2 linked regions of the Variovorax paradoxus genome follow. The protein of the gene in region 2 interacts with the protein of the main gene of each other region in a pairwise test. Links are inferred from orthologs where the notes say so. Each region holds a gene or a part of one and is shown on either strand. Other genes may lie near its edges.

Region 1 (7,445 bases), 2.9 Mb from region 2 along the record:
TTGAAGAAAAGCTTCGCACCGAGATCACGCCGAAGAACATCCTCATGATCGGGCCCACGGGTGTGGGCAAGACCGAAATTGCGCGCCGGCTCGCGCGGCTGGCCGATGCGCCTTTCATCAAGGTCGAGGCCACCAAGTTCACCGAGGTGGGCTATGTGGGCAAGGACGTCGATTCGATCATTCGCGACCTGGCCGAGATTGCCGTCAAGCAGACGCGCGAAGCCGAGAGCGCCAAGGTGCGCGCCCGCGCGGAAGACGCCGCCGAGGAGCGCATTCTCGACGTGCTGCTGCCGCCCGCGCGCAGCAGCGACGGCGCCACGCCGGCGCTGGACGGCCCCAATCCCACCCGGCAGGCCTTCCGCAAGAAGCTGCGTGAGCACCAGCTCGACGACAAGGAGATCGAGCTCGATCTCGCCGAGACCCGCGCCCCGCTCGAGATCATGGGCCCGGCGGGCATGGAGGAAATGACCGAGCAGCTGCGCGGCATGTTCGGCCAACTGGGCGGCGGCAAGCGCAAGACGCGCAAGCTCAAGATCGCCGAGGCCATGCGCCTGCTGATCGACGAAGAGGCGGCCAAGCTGGTCAACGAAGACGAAATTCGCACCCAGGCCATCACCAATGCCGAGCAGAACGGCATTGTCTTCATCGACGAGATCGACAAGGTTGCCACCCGCAGCGAAGCCCAGGGCTCGGACGTGTCGCGCCAGGGTGTGCAGCGCGACCTGCTGCCGCTGGTCGAAGGCACGGCCGTGACCACCAAGTACGGCGTGGTGCGCACCGACCACATGCTCTTCATTGCAAGCGGTGCCTTTCACCTGAGCAAGCCGAGCGACCTGATTCCCGAGCTGCAGGGGCGCTTTCCGATCCGCGTCGAGCTGCAGTCGCTCTCGGTGGCGGACTTCGAAAACATCCTCACCCAGACGCGCGCTTCGCTCGTCAAGCAATACCAGGCGCTGCTTGCCACCGAAGGCGTGACGCTGGAGTTCACGCCAGAGGGTGTCAATCGCCTGGCAGCCATTGCATTCGAAGTGAACGAGCGCACCGAGAACATCGGCGCACGCCGTTTGTCGACCGTGATGGAGCGGCTGCTCGATGAGGTAAGCTTCGATGCCACCCGCATCGGCGGACAGACCATCCGCATCGATGCCGCTTACGTCGACGAGCGCCTTGCGGCACTAAGTCACGACGAAGACCTTTCGCGCTTCATCCTCTGAAGCCCCTTTGCAGCCCCTGTTACGGGGTTGCGCTTCACGCATTACATTCACTGCGTGAGCTAAGTACTTCTTTTTCAACGAAATTCGCCGATTTCCAAGTTTGGAAATCAGCGCTAAGTCGTTGATTCCATTACAAAAAATACCACCAACGACCAGTTGCGCCTGAAGTGTTTCCTGCTACAGTGCAAAAAAGTGCAGTTAAGTGGGAAAAAGTGCGGATGGTGCCCCTTTCGGGTGCCGCGGCATTCCCAACACAAAGGTCCTGGTCGTGTTTCAAGGCGCTTCATCGCTCAGTCTCGATGCCAAGGGGCGGCTCTCCGTGCCGACCCGGCATCGTGACGTCCTGAGCGCGACGGCGAACGGCCAGCTCACCATCACCAAGCACCCGCACGGGTGCCTCATGGTGTTCCCCCGTCCCGAGTGGGAGAAATTCCGCGAGCGCATCGCCGCATTGCCGATGTCGGCACAGTGGTGGAAGCGCGTTTTCCTCGGCAACGCCATGGACGTCGAGATGGACGGCACCGGCCGCATCCTCGTGTCGCCCGAACTGCGTGCGGCCACCGGCATCACGCGCGAGACGCTGTTGTTGGGCATGGGCAATCACTTCGAGCTCTGGGACAAGGCCACCTACGAGGCCAAGGAGGCCGAGGCCACCCAGGGCGAGATGCCCGATGTGTTTCAGGACTTCGCGTTCTGAGGGCTTGTGTGAACACTCCATGGATTCATACAACCGTGATGCTGAACGAAGCGGTGGAAGCCCTTCTTTCCGGCAGCACCGCGGCGACCGGCACCTACGTGGACGCGACGTTCGGGCGCGGAGGGCATTCGCGCGCCATTCTCGCGAGGCTGGCTCCGGAAGGCAGGCTGATCGCATTCGACAAGGATGCGGAAGCGGTGGCCGAAGCAGCGCGCATCTCGGATGCGCGTTTTTCCATCCGGCACCAGGGATTCCGTTCGCTGGGTGAATTGCCCGATGCCAGCGTGGCGGGTGTGCTGATGGACCTGGGCGTGAGTTCGCCGCAAATCGACAACCCGGTGCGCGGTTTCAGTTTTCGTTTCGACGGCCCGCTCGACATGCGCATGGACACCACGCGCGGCGAGAGCGTGGCCGAATGGCTGGCAACGGCCGAACTTCAGCAGATTGCAGAGGTGATCCGTGACTATGGCGAAGAACGGTTTGCTGTTCAGATTGCAAAGGCGATTGTTGCTCGCAGACAAGAACGGGGCGCAATTTCAACCACCACCGAACTGGCCGAGCTCGTGGCTGGCACGGTCAAAACCCGCGAGCAGGGCCAGAACCCTGCAACGCGCACATTTCAGGCTTTTCGGATTTTCATCAACGCCGAGCTTGAAGAGCTGCAACAGGCGCTAGACGCGAGCCTTTCGGTGCTGCAGCCCGGCGGCCGGCTCGCGGTGATCAGCTTTCACTCGCTGGAAGACCGCATCGTGAAGCAGTTCATCGCCAAGCACTCCAAGGAGGTGTACGACCGTCGCGCGCCTTTCGCGGCGCCCAAGGTGATGAAGCTGCGCGCGCTCGAGCGCATCAAGCCGTCCGACGCGGAAGTGCGCGGCAACCCGCGCTCTCGCAGCGCCATCCTGCGCGTGGCCGAACGCACCGAGGCGGCATGACGCGCCTCAACCTGCTCCTGCTGCTGGCCGTCATTTCGACGGCGCTGTACCTCGTGCACACGCAGTACCTGTCGCGCCAGCTGTACACCGAGCTCGACCGTTCGCAGCAGGAAGCGCGCCGCCTCGAGCTCGACCACGATCGGCTGCAAGTGGAAAAGCGCGCGCAGGCCACGCCGCTGCGCGTGGAAAAGCTCGCCAAGGAGCAGCTCCAGATGCGCACCACCACGCCGGCCATCACGCAATATGTGCGGCCCGACGGCACCGTGATTCCGGCCGTGGTGGCTCCGCCGCCCGCGCCGCCGGCCGCCCCCGCGCCAAAGCCCACCGCAGCGAGGCCCCAGCGATGAGCCGCCGCAGCGTTCGCTACACCACCAGCCCCTTGCTCGCGAGCAAGACGCCGGTCTGGCGCAGCAAGTTCATCGTGGCCGGCATTGCGCTCGGCTTTGTCGTGCTGGCGGGCCGGGCCGCCTACGTGCAGGTCTTCAACAACAGCTTCTTCCAGCGGCAAGGCGAAGTGCGCTTTGCGCGCACGCTGGAGTTGCCGGCCAACCGCGGGCGCATCCTCGATCGCAACGGGCTCATCCTGGCTTCCAGCGTGGTGGCGCCCAGCATCTGGGCCATTCCGGAAGACATCGAACGCGATGACCCCGAGGTGCGCGCCAAACTCAAGCAAGTGGCCAAGCTGCTCGAGATGCCGCAGAAGGAGTTCGACAAGAAGCTCGAGGACGAGGACAAGACCTTCGTCTGGATCAAGCGGCAGGTCGACGAACCCATTGCCAAGCAGATTGCCGCACTCAACCTCAAGGGCATCTACCAGCGCAAGGAATACAAGCGCCAATACCCCGAAGGCGAGGCCGCCGCGCACGTGGTGGGCTTCACCAATGTCGAAGACAACGGGCAGGAAGGCATCGAGCTTTCCTTTAACAAGGAGCTGGCCGGCAAGGCCGGCTCGCGCCGCGTCATCAAGGATCGCCTGGGCCGCGTGGTCGAGGGCGTGGGCGAGCAGGTGCCGCCGGTCGACGGCAAGGACATCCAGCTCAGCGTTGACAGCAAGGTGCAGTTCTTCGCCTATCAAAAGCTGCGCGATGCCGTAACGGCACGCAAGGCCAAGGCCGGCAGCGTGGTGGTGCTCGACGCCGTGACCGGCGAGGTGCTGGCGCTGGCCAACTACCCGAGCTACGTGCCCGACAAGCGGCAGAACCTCACCGGCGAGCAGTTGCGCAACCGCGCACTCACCGACACCTTCGAGCCCGGCTCGACCATGAAGCCGATCACCGTGGCCATGGCGCTGGAGGCCGGCCGCGTGAAGCCGTCCACGCTCATCGAAACCTCGCCCGGCCGCTACCAGATGGGCGGCTTCACCATCAGCGACACGCACAACTACGGCACGCTCACGGTCGAAGGCGTGATCCAGAAGTCGAGCAACGTCGGCGCGCTGAAGATCGCGCAGAAGATGTCTCCGCACGAAATGTGGGACACCTACACCGCGCTCGGCTACGGCCAGAAGCCGCAGATCCAGTTTCCGGGCGCGGTGACTGGGCGGCTGCGCCCCTGGAAGACCTGGAAGCCGGTCGAGCAAGCCACCATGGCCTACGGCTACGGGCTGTCGGCGTCGCTGTTTCAAATGGCGCATTCGTACACAGCCTTCGCGCACGATGGCGCGATCATTCCGGTCACCATTCTCAAGAGCAGCGAGCCGCCTGTCGGCGTGCGGGTGTTTTCGCCCTCGAACGCTCTGGCGGTGCGCAAGATGCTGCAGATGGCCGCAGGGCCGGGCGGCACCGGCACGCGCGCACAGACCATCGGCTACTCGGTCGGCGGCAAGTCGGGCACGGCGCACAAGCAGGTTGGCAAAGGTTACGCAAGCAACAAATATCGCGCGTGGTTCACAGGCATGGCGCCCATCGAAAAGCCGCGCATCATCGTCGGCGTGATGATCGACGAGCCGAGCGACGGCCAATACTTCGGCGGCGTGGCCGCCGCGCCTGTTTTCAGCGAAGTCGTGCAGCAGACCCTGCGCATGATGAACGTTGCGCCCGACCTCGCGGTCAAACCCTTGGTGGTGACGCAAGGCGTCGACGAGAGCTTCTGAGCATGCTGACACTCACTTCCCCTCAGCTCGCCGCGCTCTGGCTCCAGGAGCGCGTGCAGGGTGCGCTGCATGCGGACAGCCGGCCGGTCGGCGCTGGCGACGGCTTCATTGCATGGCCCGGCGCCGCAACCGACGGGCGCAAGCACGTGGCGGCTGCACTGGCGCAGGGTGCTGCGGCCTGCCTGGTCGAGCACGAAGGCGTGGAAGCTTTCGGCTTCGACCAGGGCGAATTCAGCGACCGCATTGCAAGCTACCCGGGCCTGAAGGCCGCGACTGGCCCGATCGCTTCCGCCTTCTACGGCAACCCGTCGGCCGCGCTCGAACTGCTGGCCGTCACCGGCACCAACGGCAAGACCTCCACCGCGTGGTGGCTGGCCGAAGCGCTTTCCACCTTGACCGTGCCCGGCGGTGTTCGCACCTTGCGGATCGACGGCAGCGCCGAGCGCAGCGTGCCGTCGCCCTGCGCGGTCATGGGCACGCTGGGCATCGGCGTGCCGCCGGCGCTCACCTACACCGGCCTCACCACACCTGACCCGGTGATGATGCAGCGCGAACTGCGCGCGCTGGTCGAGCGCGGCTTCGGCGCCTGCGCCATCGAGGCCTCGTCCATCGGCATTGCCGAACGGCGGCTCGACGGCGCGCGTATTGCGGTGGCCGTGTTCACCAACTTCACGCAGGATCACCTCGACTACCACGGCAGCATGGAGGCCTACTGGCAAGCCAAGGCCGAGCTGTTCCGCTGGCCCGCATTGCGTGCCGCGGTCATCAACATCGACGACGTCCACGGCGCCACCCTGTGCGCCAACCTGATCGAAGCCGGCGTCGGCGCGCTCGACGTCTGGACTGTTTCGGCCGCGGGCTCGCCGGCGCGGCTCATGGCGCGCGACGTGGGCTACGACGCGCAGGGGCTTCAGTTCTCGGTGGCCGAGCACGGCACCGATGCGGTGGAGCGCATCTCGACCGGACTGATCGGCCAGTACAACGTGGCCAACCTGCTGGGCGTGCTGGGCACGCTGCGCGCGCTGGGTCTTACGCTCTCGGAGGCTGTGGCGGCGTGCGCCAGCCTCGGCAGCGTGCCGGGTCGCATGGAGCGGGTGGGTGCCGGTGTGGGCGCGCCGCTGGCGGTGGTCGACTACGCCCATACGCCCGACGCTCTCGACAAGGCACTGGCCGGCCTGCGCCCGCTCGCGCAGCAGCGCGGCGGTGCGCTCTGGTGCCTCTTCGGCTGCGGCGGCGACCGCGACCCGATCAAGCGGCCGATGATGGCGGCCGTGGCCGAGCGCCAGGCCGACCGCGTGATCGTGACCAGCGACAACCCGCGCAGCGAAAACCCCGACGCGATCATCAGCCAGGTGCTGCTCGGTCTCTCGCGCCCCGAAGCGGCCCAGGTGCAGCCCGACCGCGCGGCCGCCATTGCCGACGCCATTGCACAGGCTGCGCCGCAAGACGTGGTGCTCATCGCCGGCAAGGGCCATGAAGCCTGGCAGGAGATTGCCGGCCAGCGCATTCCGTTCTCCGACCGTATCCACGCGCAGGACGCGCTCGCCCAGCGAGGTGCCGCATGAGCGAGCCGATGATGCTCACGCTGGCCCAGGCGCAGCAGTGGATTCCCGGCTCGCGCCTGGTGGGCGACCCTGGAACCGCGATTGCCCGCGTTCACACCGACACCCGCACGCTGTCGCAGGGCGACCTGTTCGTGGCGCTCAAGGGCGAGCGCTTCGACGCCAATGAATTTTTGGCCGACGCCAAGGCGCACGGTGCCGTGGCCGCCATTGCGCACCATGGCCTGGAGGATGCCGGCCTGGCCGGCCTCGAGGTGCCCGATTCGCTCGCCGCACTCGGTGCGCTGGGCGCACGCTGGCGCGCGCAGTTCGACCTGCCGCTCATTGCCGTCACGGGCAGCAACGGCAAGACCACCGTCACGCAAATGATCGCGGCCATCCTGGTCGCCTTCAGGGCCGACCGCGCCCTGGCGACGGCCGGCAACTTCAACAACGAGATCGGCGTGCCGCTGACGCTGCTTCGCCTGCGGGCCAAACACCAGCATGCGGTGGTCGAGCTGGGCATGAACCACCCGGGCGAGATTGCGCGCCTGGCCGCCATCGCGCGCCCGACCATTGCGCTGGTGAACAACGCCCAGCGCGAACACCTCGAGTTCATGGCCACCGTCGATGCGGTGGCGCGCGAGAACGGCGCCGTGTTTTCCTTCTTGCCGGAGGGCGGCACCGCCGTGTTCCCGCATGCCGACGAGTTCACGCCGCTGTGGAACGACATGGCACGTGACGGCGCATCGCCCCGGTGCATGACCTTCGGCGAGCAGCCGGACGCCGATATCTCGCTGGTCCGCGCGGACTGGGGGAAGGGCGCCTGGCAGGTCGGCATTCGCACGCCGCTGGGCGACTTCGATGCGAGCCTGCACATTGCGGGCCGGCACAACGTCGTCAATGCGCTCGCGGCTACCGCGTGTGCGCTTGCAGCAGGCGTATCGCTCGAAACCATTGCCGCGGGTC
Region 2 (7,293 bases):
CGTCGGGCGGTACGTCCGTCAAGGACCACGACCAGGCCAACGAAGACCAGATCGGCCGCAACGAGGACTACAACCGCATCTCGATTCTTGCGTCGACCCTGACGCGAGACGAGCTGCTGACGCTCGACGTCGAGACCATTCTTCGCCGCCTGTTCTGGGAAGAAAAACTGTTGCGCTTCGAGCCGCAGATGGGCTTGCTCGGCCCGCACTTCGCGTGCACCTGCGGGCGCGACCGCGTGGCGCAGATGATCCGCGGGCTCGGCGTGCAAGAAGCCGAAGAAATCCTGGCCGAGCGCGGCGACATCGAGGTGGGCTGCGACTTCTGCGGCAAGCAGTACCGCTTCGATGCGGTCGACACGGCGCAGATATTCACGCCGCCGGGCGACCAGGTTCCCGCGAGCCCCGTGGTGCAATAGGCCGCGGGGCCTTCTTCGCTCCCATTCAGGCGGGCTGCCGCAGCACCTTGATCATTGCGGCCAGGCGCTCGTTCGCAAGGCCCGCGCCCAGCGCCCGGTCGAACAAGCCCATCAGGAAATCCGGAAAGCTCGCATCGAGCTTTGCTTCGCGCGCCTGCTTCACAAAGAGCCGGCCGGAGCCCGCACAGGTGGCCATCGAGCTTTCGGGTTCGCCGTAGCGGCCGGCGTGAATGGCCTCGCCCTCGGCGCTGATCATTTCGCCGAGCACCGGTGAGATCGCGCCGATCATCTGCGAGAACTCATTCACCTTCAGCCCTTCGGATTCGCAGATGCGCACGCCGTGGAAGAACCCGCTCATTGCGCCGAACATGCACGAGAGCGTGGCCAGGTCCCAGGCCGCCGCGTTGCCGATGGGCTCGCCCATGTACAGGATGTTTCCGGCAATGGCTTCGAGCACCGGCCGGCAGCTGGCCAGCGCGCGTTCTTCGCCGGAGATGAAAAGCGGCGTGTCGGGCCGACCGATCTGGCCGGGCGTGGCGAGCAGGGCGCCGTCGAGGTAGGCGACGCCGCTCAGGGCGGCCCAGTCGTCGCGCGCATCCTGCGGCGTGCCGGTGCTCAACTGCACCAGCACCTTGCCGCGCAGCGCATCGGCCACGCCGGGCGAGGCGAGGATCGACCGGGAGGCCGCATAGTCGGCCACGCAGATCAGCACCAGCGGGCTGGCCTGAATAGCGGCGAGGGCGCTGGGCGCGAGCACGGTGCCTTGGCCGAGGATGGGCGTGGCGCGCTCGGCGGTGCGGTTCCACACCGTGACCGTGTGCCGGGATTGAAGCGCTCGCGCGAGTGCGATGCCCATGGGGCCGAGGCCGATGAGGGAAACGTCGGTCATGTGTTCGTTCTTTCCTTTTGATTGCAATTCAAATTCAGGCGGCGGCCGGCGTGAGGTTCTGGCCCAGACCGCCATCGACCGTGAGCCGCGCTCCGGTCGTGAAGGTCGCCTCGAAGGCGAAGAAGAGCACCGTGCGAGCCACCTCTTCGGCCGTGCCGTGGCGCCGCATCGGCGTGATCTGGTCGCCCAGGCGGATGAACTCGGCGCGCTCCTCTGCCGTCGCATCGGCGATGCCGAGCGTGGGCGTGTCGATGAAGCCGGGGCTCACCACGTTGACGCGGATGCCGCGCCCCACCAGCTCCGCCGCAAAGCCTGAGGCGAAGGAACGCAACGCGGCCTTGGTCGCGCTGTAGACGCTCAGGCCATGCATGCCGCCTTTGTCCGCGATCGACGAGGTGACGACGATCGCGCTGCCCGCGCGCATCAGCGGCACGAGGCGCTGCACGGTGAAGAACGGGCCCTTGGTGTTGATCGCGAAGGCGCGGTCGTAGCCGGCTTCGGTCACCTGCTCGAAGGGCTCCAGGGTCGAGATGCCCGCGTTGATGTGCAGCAGGTCGATGTGGCCGAGCTTTTCGCGGGCGAGCGCCGCGAGCGCGTCGATGTCGGCCAGCGAGCCGGCGTCCGATGCGACGACATGAGCGCGGGGGCCCAGGGTGCGGCGCGCGGCTTCCAGGTTCTTCGGGTTCAGGCCGGTCACGAGCGCTTCGGCGCCGCCTTCGAGCAGCGCCTGAGCGGTGGCCAGGCCCATGCCGATGGTGCCGCCGGTAATGACGGCCTTCTTGCCGGCGTATTTGCCGTTTGCAGCGGTGTCCATGGATCGCGATTCTTGAGTGGTTGGGTTCATGGCTGCGGATGATCCGGAAAGCGGCCGAAAGGGTCGCGCACATTCGGCCGCGGTGCAGCACGAATGGACGAAGGCGCGCGAGCATGCTTTGCCGGTGCGCCGGATAATTGCCCGATGAGCGATCACGCCCACTCCGACACCCATCTGAACGTGCACGTGCGCCACACGCCCGGGGGCGTGGTCGGCTTCGAGGCCGTGCCCGACCACCGCATCAAGGTGCATGCGGGTGCGCCCGTCAACGGCGCCTGCAAGCTGCACAAGTTCCGCTACACGCGCGGCGACATCGACATCCTGCCCGCCGGCACCTCCGACGTCTGGCACGAGGAAGCCGCGAGCACTTCGCTGGTCGTGCACATGCCGCCCTCGCTGCTGCAGCGCACCGCCGAGGAAATGGGCCTGCCGGCCGACCGCGCGAGCCTGGCGGAGCGCCATCAGCTGCGCGATGCGCACATCGAGCACATTGCATGGGCGCTCGACGCCGAACGGCGTGCCGGCTTTCCCAACGGCACCCTCTACGCCGACAGCCTGGGCACCGCGCTGGCGGCACACCTGCTCGGCGGGCACCGGCTGCACGAAACCGCGCCGGTACAGGGGCTTACCCGTCCGCAGCTGCGCCGGGTGACCGACTACATCGAAACCCACCTGGAGGGCGATCTTTCGCTGGCCAGGCTGGCCGAAGTGGCGGGCCTGAGCGCATCGCACCTGAAAACGCAGTTCAAGCGCTCCACGGGCTTGCCAGTGCACGAGTACGTGGTTCACCGGCGTGTCGACCGTGCGCGCGGCCTGCTGGTGCGAAGCGGCATGGCTGCAAGCCAGGTCGCGCTGGAAAGCGGCTTTGCGCACCAGAGCCACATGGCGCGCTGCATGCGCCGCGTGCTCGGCGCCACACCGAGCGAGGTTCGGCGGGCCGGCTAGGCTGCACTGCCAGTCAAAGGCGCCCATCGGGCGCGTCGATCAGCGCGGAACCGTGTCGTCGAAATCGCTGAATGCGATGTCGGGCGCGCTCGTGTTGTGGCGCGAAGGCAGGCTGCGGCCAAAGCGCATCTGCGTGCCGCTGAGCGTCTTCACTTCAGGCAAAGGCAGCGCCTGCTCCGCGGCCTCGGGAGACTCCCGCCACCGCACTTCGCTCACATCGGCGTTGTCCGCTGCAACGTACATCGAGCGCAGCACCGCAAAGGGCCGCGCATCGGCGGTCGGCGACGAGAGCCTGACGTCGAGCGCGGTGCGCTTGCGGCTGATTTCGGACACCCTGGCCACGGCGCTGCCGCCCTTGGCAAAGCGCAGGTGAATGGCCAGCGGCTTGGGCACGATGCGGATCGACGCAATGTCGACCACCGGCCGGCTGCCTTGCTCGACCGGGCCGAGCAGGAACGACGAGCCATACACGCCGTCGCCGAAGCGTTCTTCCGGCAGCGGCTTGATGCGCCAGTAGCCGTCGGCCGGGTAGAGCACCAGCGCCTCGAGCACCTTGCCTTCTTCCTTGCGGAAGACCTGCAACAGGTGAAAGCCGCGGTCCGTGCGCGCACCCACGCGCACCGGCACCTGCTGCGGCCGCCAGAAGCTGGGCAGCGTCATGCCGACGATGCGCCACTGCGCGTCGTCGAGCAGCACCACGCGACGCGGCTTGAACTTGTGCGCGGGATCGGTGGGATGGGCGCCGCCGTCGAAGTTGCAGCCCGAGAAGTCCGGCGCAGTGATGTCCTTGCTGATGCTGTCCAGATACGCTGGCTGCAGCGCCTCGATGCGCATGCGCCGGATGCCTTCGCCGCGCAGCACCAGCGAGACGTTGTCTTCCTCGGCGCAGGCGGTGGTGGTGGTGGCGTTTTCCACCGTGGCCGCAACCGGTGCGGCCGTGGCGGCGCCGGCTGCCAGCAGCGCGGGGCCGAAGAGACAAAGAAGACGGGCAAGACGAGAGAAACGAAGCGGGAACATCAGATCTCCGAGCGGGGGTTTGTCGGGTTGTCGCGGCGGCCGAGCAGGTCGCTGAACAGACGATGTTCGCATTCCGGGTCGGAGCATTTCTCGCAAGGCCATGACCAGGAGGTGGGTTTCGCATCGCCGCGGGCCCGTACCCGGGCTTGGCCTTCGTTGCCGGCGATGCAGTTGATGGCGTTCCAGGCATTGGAAAGCCTTTCGCCGCCGCTGCCGTGCACCACGGCGAATGAAAGCCCTGCGCCCGAAAGCGCCGCGCGCACCAGCGTGTCCGTCGGCTCGCGCGCGTGGTCGCCGTCGCGCAAGGCATCGGCAACCCAGGGTATGTCGAGCGCGGTAAGCAGCGTGATGGCGTAGCGCCGCTGGGCGGCAAGCGCATCGGCGTACAGGGAGGTGTCGCCGAACAGCTGCTCGCTGTAGACCGCGGTCATGAGCGCCGTGGTGTCGGCCACCACCACGCCCGAGGCGGCTGCGGCATCGATGCGGCGCGTCTGCTCTTCGGCGATGGCGCGTTGCTCGTCGGGGCGCGGCGTGCGGCCTTCGCGCTCGCACCACTCGCGCAGGTACTCGGCCACCAGTGTGGCCGCAATGCCGCGCTCCCGAAGGCGCTGCACGAGCGCGCGGGCAAGTTCGGTCTTGCCCGTGCTCTCGGCGCCGAGCAGCGCAATGACGCAGCCTGGGGGCAGCGTGGGCGTCATGCGCGCGCGGCCTCGTCGTGCATGCGCGAGCGCCAGGCAAGAAAGCCCGCCACGCTGAGCACCGCGAACACCGCATAGAGCCCGACCGTGAGCCACAGGCCCTTGTGGATGAACAGGCCCACGCTCACGACGTTCACCGCCAGCCATACCAGCCAGTTCTCGATGAACTTGCGCCCGAGCAGGAATTGGCCGACCAGGCTGAGCCCGGTGGAAAAGCCGTCCCACCAAGGCACGTCACTGTCGGTGAAGCGGCGCAGAAAGAGGGCGACCGCGGGCCACGCCACCGCGCAGGCCACCAGTGCAAACGCGATGCCGCGCGGCGAAAGCCGGCTGACACGCAATACGCTGCCGTCGGCGCGATGGCCTCGCAGCCATTGAAACCAGCCCCAGAACGCGACGACCGCGAAGAACACCTGGAGCGAGGCGTCGCCATAAATGCGTGCCTGTGCGAACACGGCCACGTAAAGCAGCGAGCTGATGATGGCGAGCGGCCAGCCCCAATGGATTTCGCGCATGTTGCAGCCGACCATCGCCAGCGCCAGCACGGCAGCGACGAGTTCGAGCCAGCTGACCGGTGAGCCCCAGAGCGCGAAGGCGGGGGCCGAGAAGAACTCGGGCATCAGCGCAGTCAGGCGTCGAGCGCCGCCGGGCCGCCCCAAGGCGCGAGCGGCCCCCTCGGGGGGCAGCGAGGACACGCAGTGCCGAGCGTGGGGGCCATATTCAGTGAGTCACTTGAACGAACACTTCGTTGGGCTTGACCATGCCCAACTCCTGACGAGCGCGCTCTTCAACCATTTCAAGGCCGACCTTGAGGTCGTTGACCTCCGAAGCCAGCCGCTCATTGGTGACTGCAGCCTTGGCGTTGGCCTCTTTTTGCGCGGCCAGCTTGGTCTGCAGTTGCGACACATCGCGCACGCTGCCGCGCCCGTTCCACAGCTGCCACTGCAGGATGACCAGCAGCAGCAACAGCACGATGGGTGGAGCGAGGCGCGAACGCATGCCGCGGTGCCGAGCGCTACTTCAGGTTGTAGAACGCGCCGCGGCCCGGGTAGCTGGCGATGTCGCCCAGGTCTTCTTCGATGCGCAGCAGCTGGTTGTACTTGGCGATGCGGTCGGAGCGCGAGAGCGAACCGGTCTTGATCTGTCCGGCGTTGGTGCCCACCGCAATGTCGGCGATGGTGCTGTCTTCGGTTTCGCCCGAGCGGTGCGAAATGACGGCGGTGTAGCCCGCGCGCTTGGCCATTTCGATGGCGGCGAAGGTTTCGGTCAGCGTGCCGATCTGGTTGATCTTGATCAGGATCGAGTTGGCAATGCCCTTGTCGATGCCTTCCTGCAGGATCTTGGTGTTGGTGACGAACAGGTCGTCGCCCACCAGCTGCACGCGCTTGCCCAGGCGCTCGGTGAGCAGCTTCCAGCCGTCCCAGTCGCCTTCGTGCATGCCGTCTTCGATGCTGATGATCGGGTACTTGTCGACCCACGTGGCCAGCATGTCGGCCCAGTTGCCGGCCGAGAGCGTAAGGTTCTCGCCGGAGAGCACGTAGTTGCCGTCCTTGTAGAACTCGCTGGCGGCGCAGTCGAGGCCGAGCGCAATCTGCTCGCCCGCCACGAAGCCGGCCTTGTCGATGGCTTCGAGAATCAGCTGGATGGCCGCTTCATGGCTTTCGACGCTGGGCGCGAAACCGCCTTCGTCGCCCACCGCCGTGCTGATGCCGCGGTCGCCCAGGATTTTCTTGAGCGCATGGAACACCTCGGCGCCGTAGCGCACGGCTTCGCGGAAGCTCGGCGCGCCCACGGGGATGATCATGAACTCTTGCAGGTCGAGGCTGTTGTTGGCGTGCGCGCCGCCGTTGATGACGTTCATCATCGGCACCGGCAGCTGCATGCCGCCCATGCCGCCGAAGTAGCGGTACAGCGGCAGGCCCGACTCTTCGGCCGCGGCGCGTGCCACGGCCATCGAAACGGCGAGGGTCGCGTTGGCACCCAGGCGGCCCTTGTTGTCGGTGCCGTCCAGGTCGATCATCGTGCGATCGAGGAAAGCCTGCTCGCTGGCGTCGAGGCCGAGCACGGATTCCGAGATCTCGGTGTTGATGTTCTCCACCGCCTTGAGCACGCCCTTGCCGAGATAGCGCTTCTTGTCGCCGTCGCGCAGCTCGATGGCTTCGCGCGAACCGGTCGATGCGCCCGAGGGCACGGCCGCGCGGCCCATGGTGCCCGATTCGAGCAGCACGTCGCACTCGACTGTGGGATTGCCTCGGCTGTCGAGGATTTCGCGGCCGACGATGTCTACGATTGCACTCACTTATTGCCTTTCGTTTTGAACTGAATCTCAGACCGGGGCGGAAACGCCCTCGACCAGAACCATATTGAAGAATTCGGTCGCGCCGGCGCGCTTGGCGCGCGCGGCACGGTACAACTCGTCGTCGTAGAAGGCCTTGGCCTTCTCGTAGCTGGGAAAGCGCAGCATGGCCACGCGCGCCGGCTGCCAGTTGCCTTCCATGGTCTCGAACCGGCCGC

Evidence for each region.
Region 1: the proteins of ftsB (region 2) and ftsL interact in binary tests that used the Escherichia coli proteins (3 or more experiments, as listed by UniProt). The link is inferred for Variovorax paradoxus from one-to-one orthologs.

What each region holds. Positions count from the first base shown.
Region 1 is NZ_CP046622.1:929,903-937,347, forward strand. The notes cover bases 1,600-4,514. They hold ftsL (cell division protein FtsL), read left to right. Parts: upstream 1,600-2,839; coding sequence 2,840-3,190; downstream 3,191-4,514. Other genes in these bases: mraZ (division/cell wall cluster transcriptional repressor MraZ), read left to right, coding at 1,600-1,911; rsmH (16S rRNA (cytosine(1402)-N(4))-methyltransferase RsmH), read left to right, coding at 1,920-2,843; GOQ09_RS04330 (peptidoglycan D,D-transpeptidase FtsI family protein), read left to right, coding at 3,187-4,514. Outside these bases: ATP-dependent protease ATPase subunit HslU, read left to right, coding at 1-1,214; more of mraZ, read left to right, coding at 1,483-1,599; more of GOQ09_RS04330, read left to right, coding at 4,515-4,935; GOQ09_RS04335 (UDP-N-acetylmuramoyl-L-alanyl-D-glutamate--2,6-diaminopimelate ligase), read left to right, coding at 4,938-6,500; GOQ09_RS04340 (UDP-N-acetylmuramoyl-tripeptide--D-alanyl-D-alanine ligase), read left to right, coding at 6,509-7,445. UniProt on the Escherichia coli protein: Essential cell division protein. May link together the upstream cell division proteins, which are predominantly cytoplasmic, with the downstream cell division proteins, which are predominantly periplasmic.
Region 2 is NZ_CP046622.1:3,783,530-3,790,822, reverse strand. What follows is about bases 4,140-6,902. They hold ftsB (cell division protein FtsB), read right to left. Parts: upstream 5,779-6,902; coding sequence 5,500-5,778; downstream 4,140-5,499. Other genes in these bases: eno (phosphopyruvate hydratase), read right to left, coding at 5,795-6,902; pnuC (nicotinamide riboside transporter PnuC), read right to left, coding at 4,776-5,399; GOQ09_RS17615 (AAA family ATPase), read right to left, coding at 4,140-4,779. Also shown: GOQ09_RS17640 (Hsp33 family molecular chaperone HslO), read left to right, coding at 1-416; GOQ09_RS17635 (NAD(P)-dependent oxidoreductase), read right to left, coding at 442-1,305; GOQ09_RS17630 (SDR family oxidoreductase), read right to left, coding at 1,340-2,119; GOQ09_RS17625 (AraC family transcriptional regulator), read left to right, coding at 2,264-3,064; GOQ09_RS17620 (hypothetical protein), read right to left, coding at 3,104-4,081; more of GOQ09_RS17615, read right to left, coding at 4,081-4,139; more of eno, read right to left, coding at 6,903-7,078; GOQ09_RS17595 (DUF1330 domain-containing protein), read right to left, coding at 7,106-7,293. UniProt on the Escherichia coli protein: Essential cell division protein. May link together the upstream cell division proteins, which are predominantly cytoplasmic, with the downstream cell division proteins, which are predominantly periplasmic.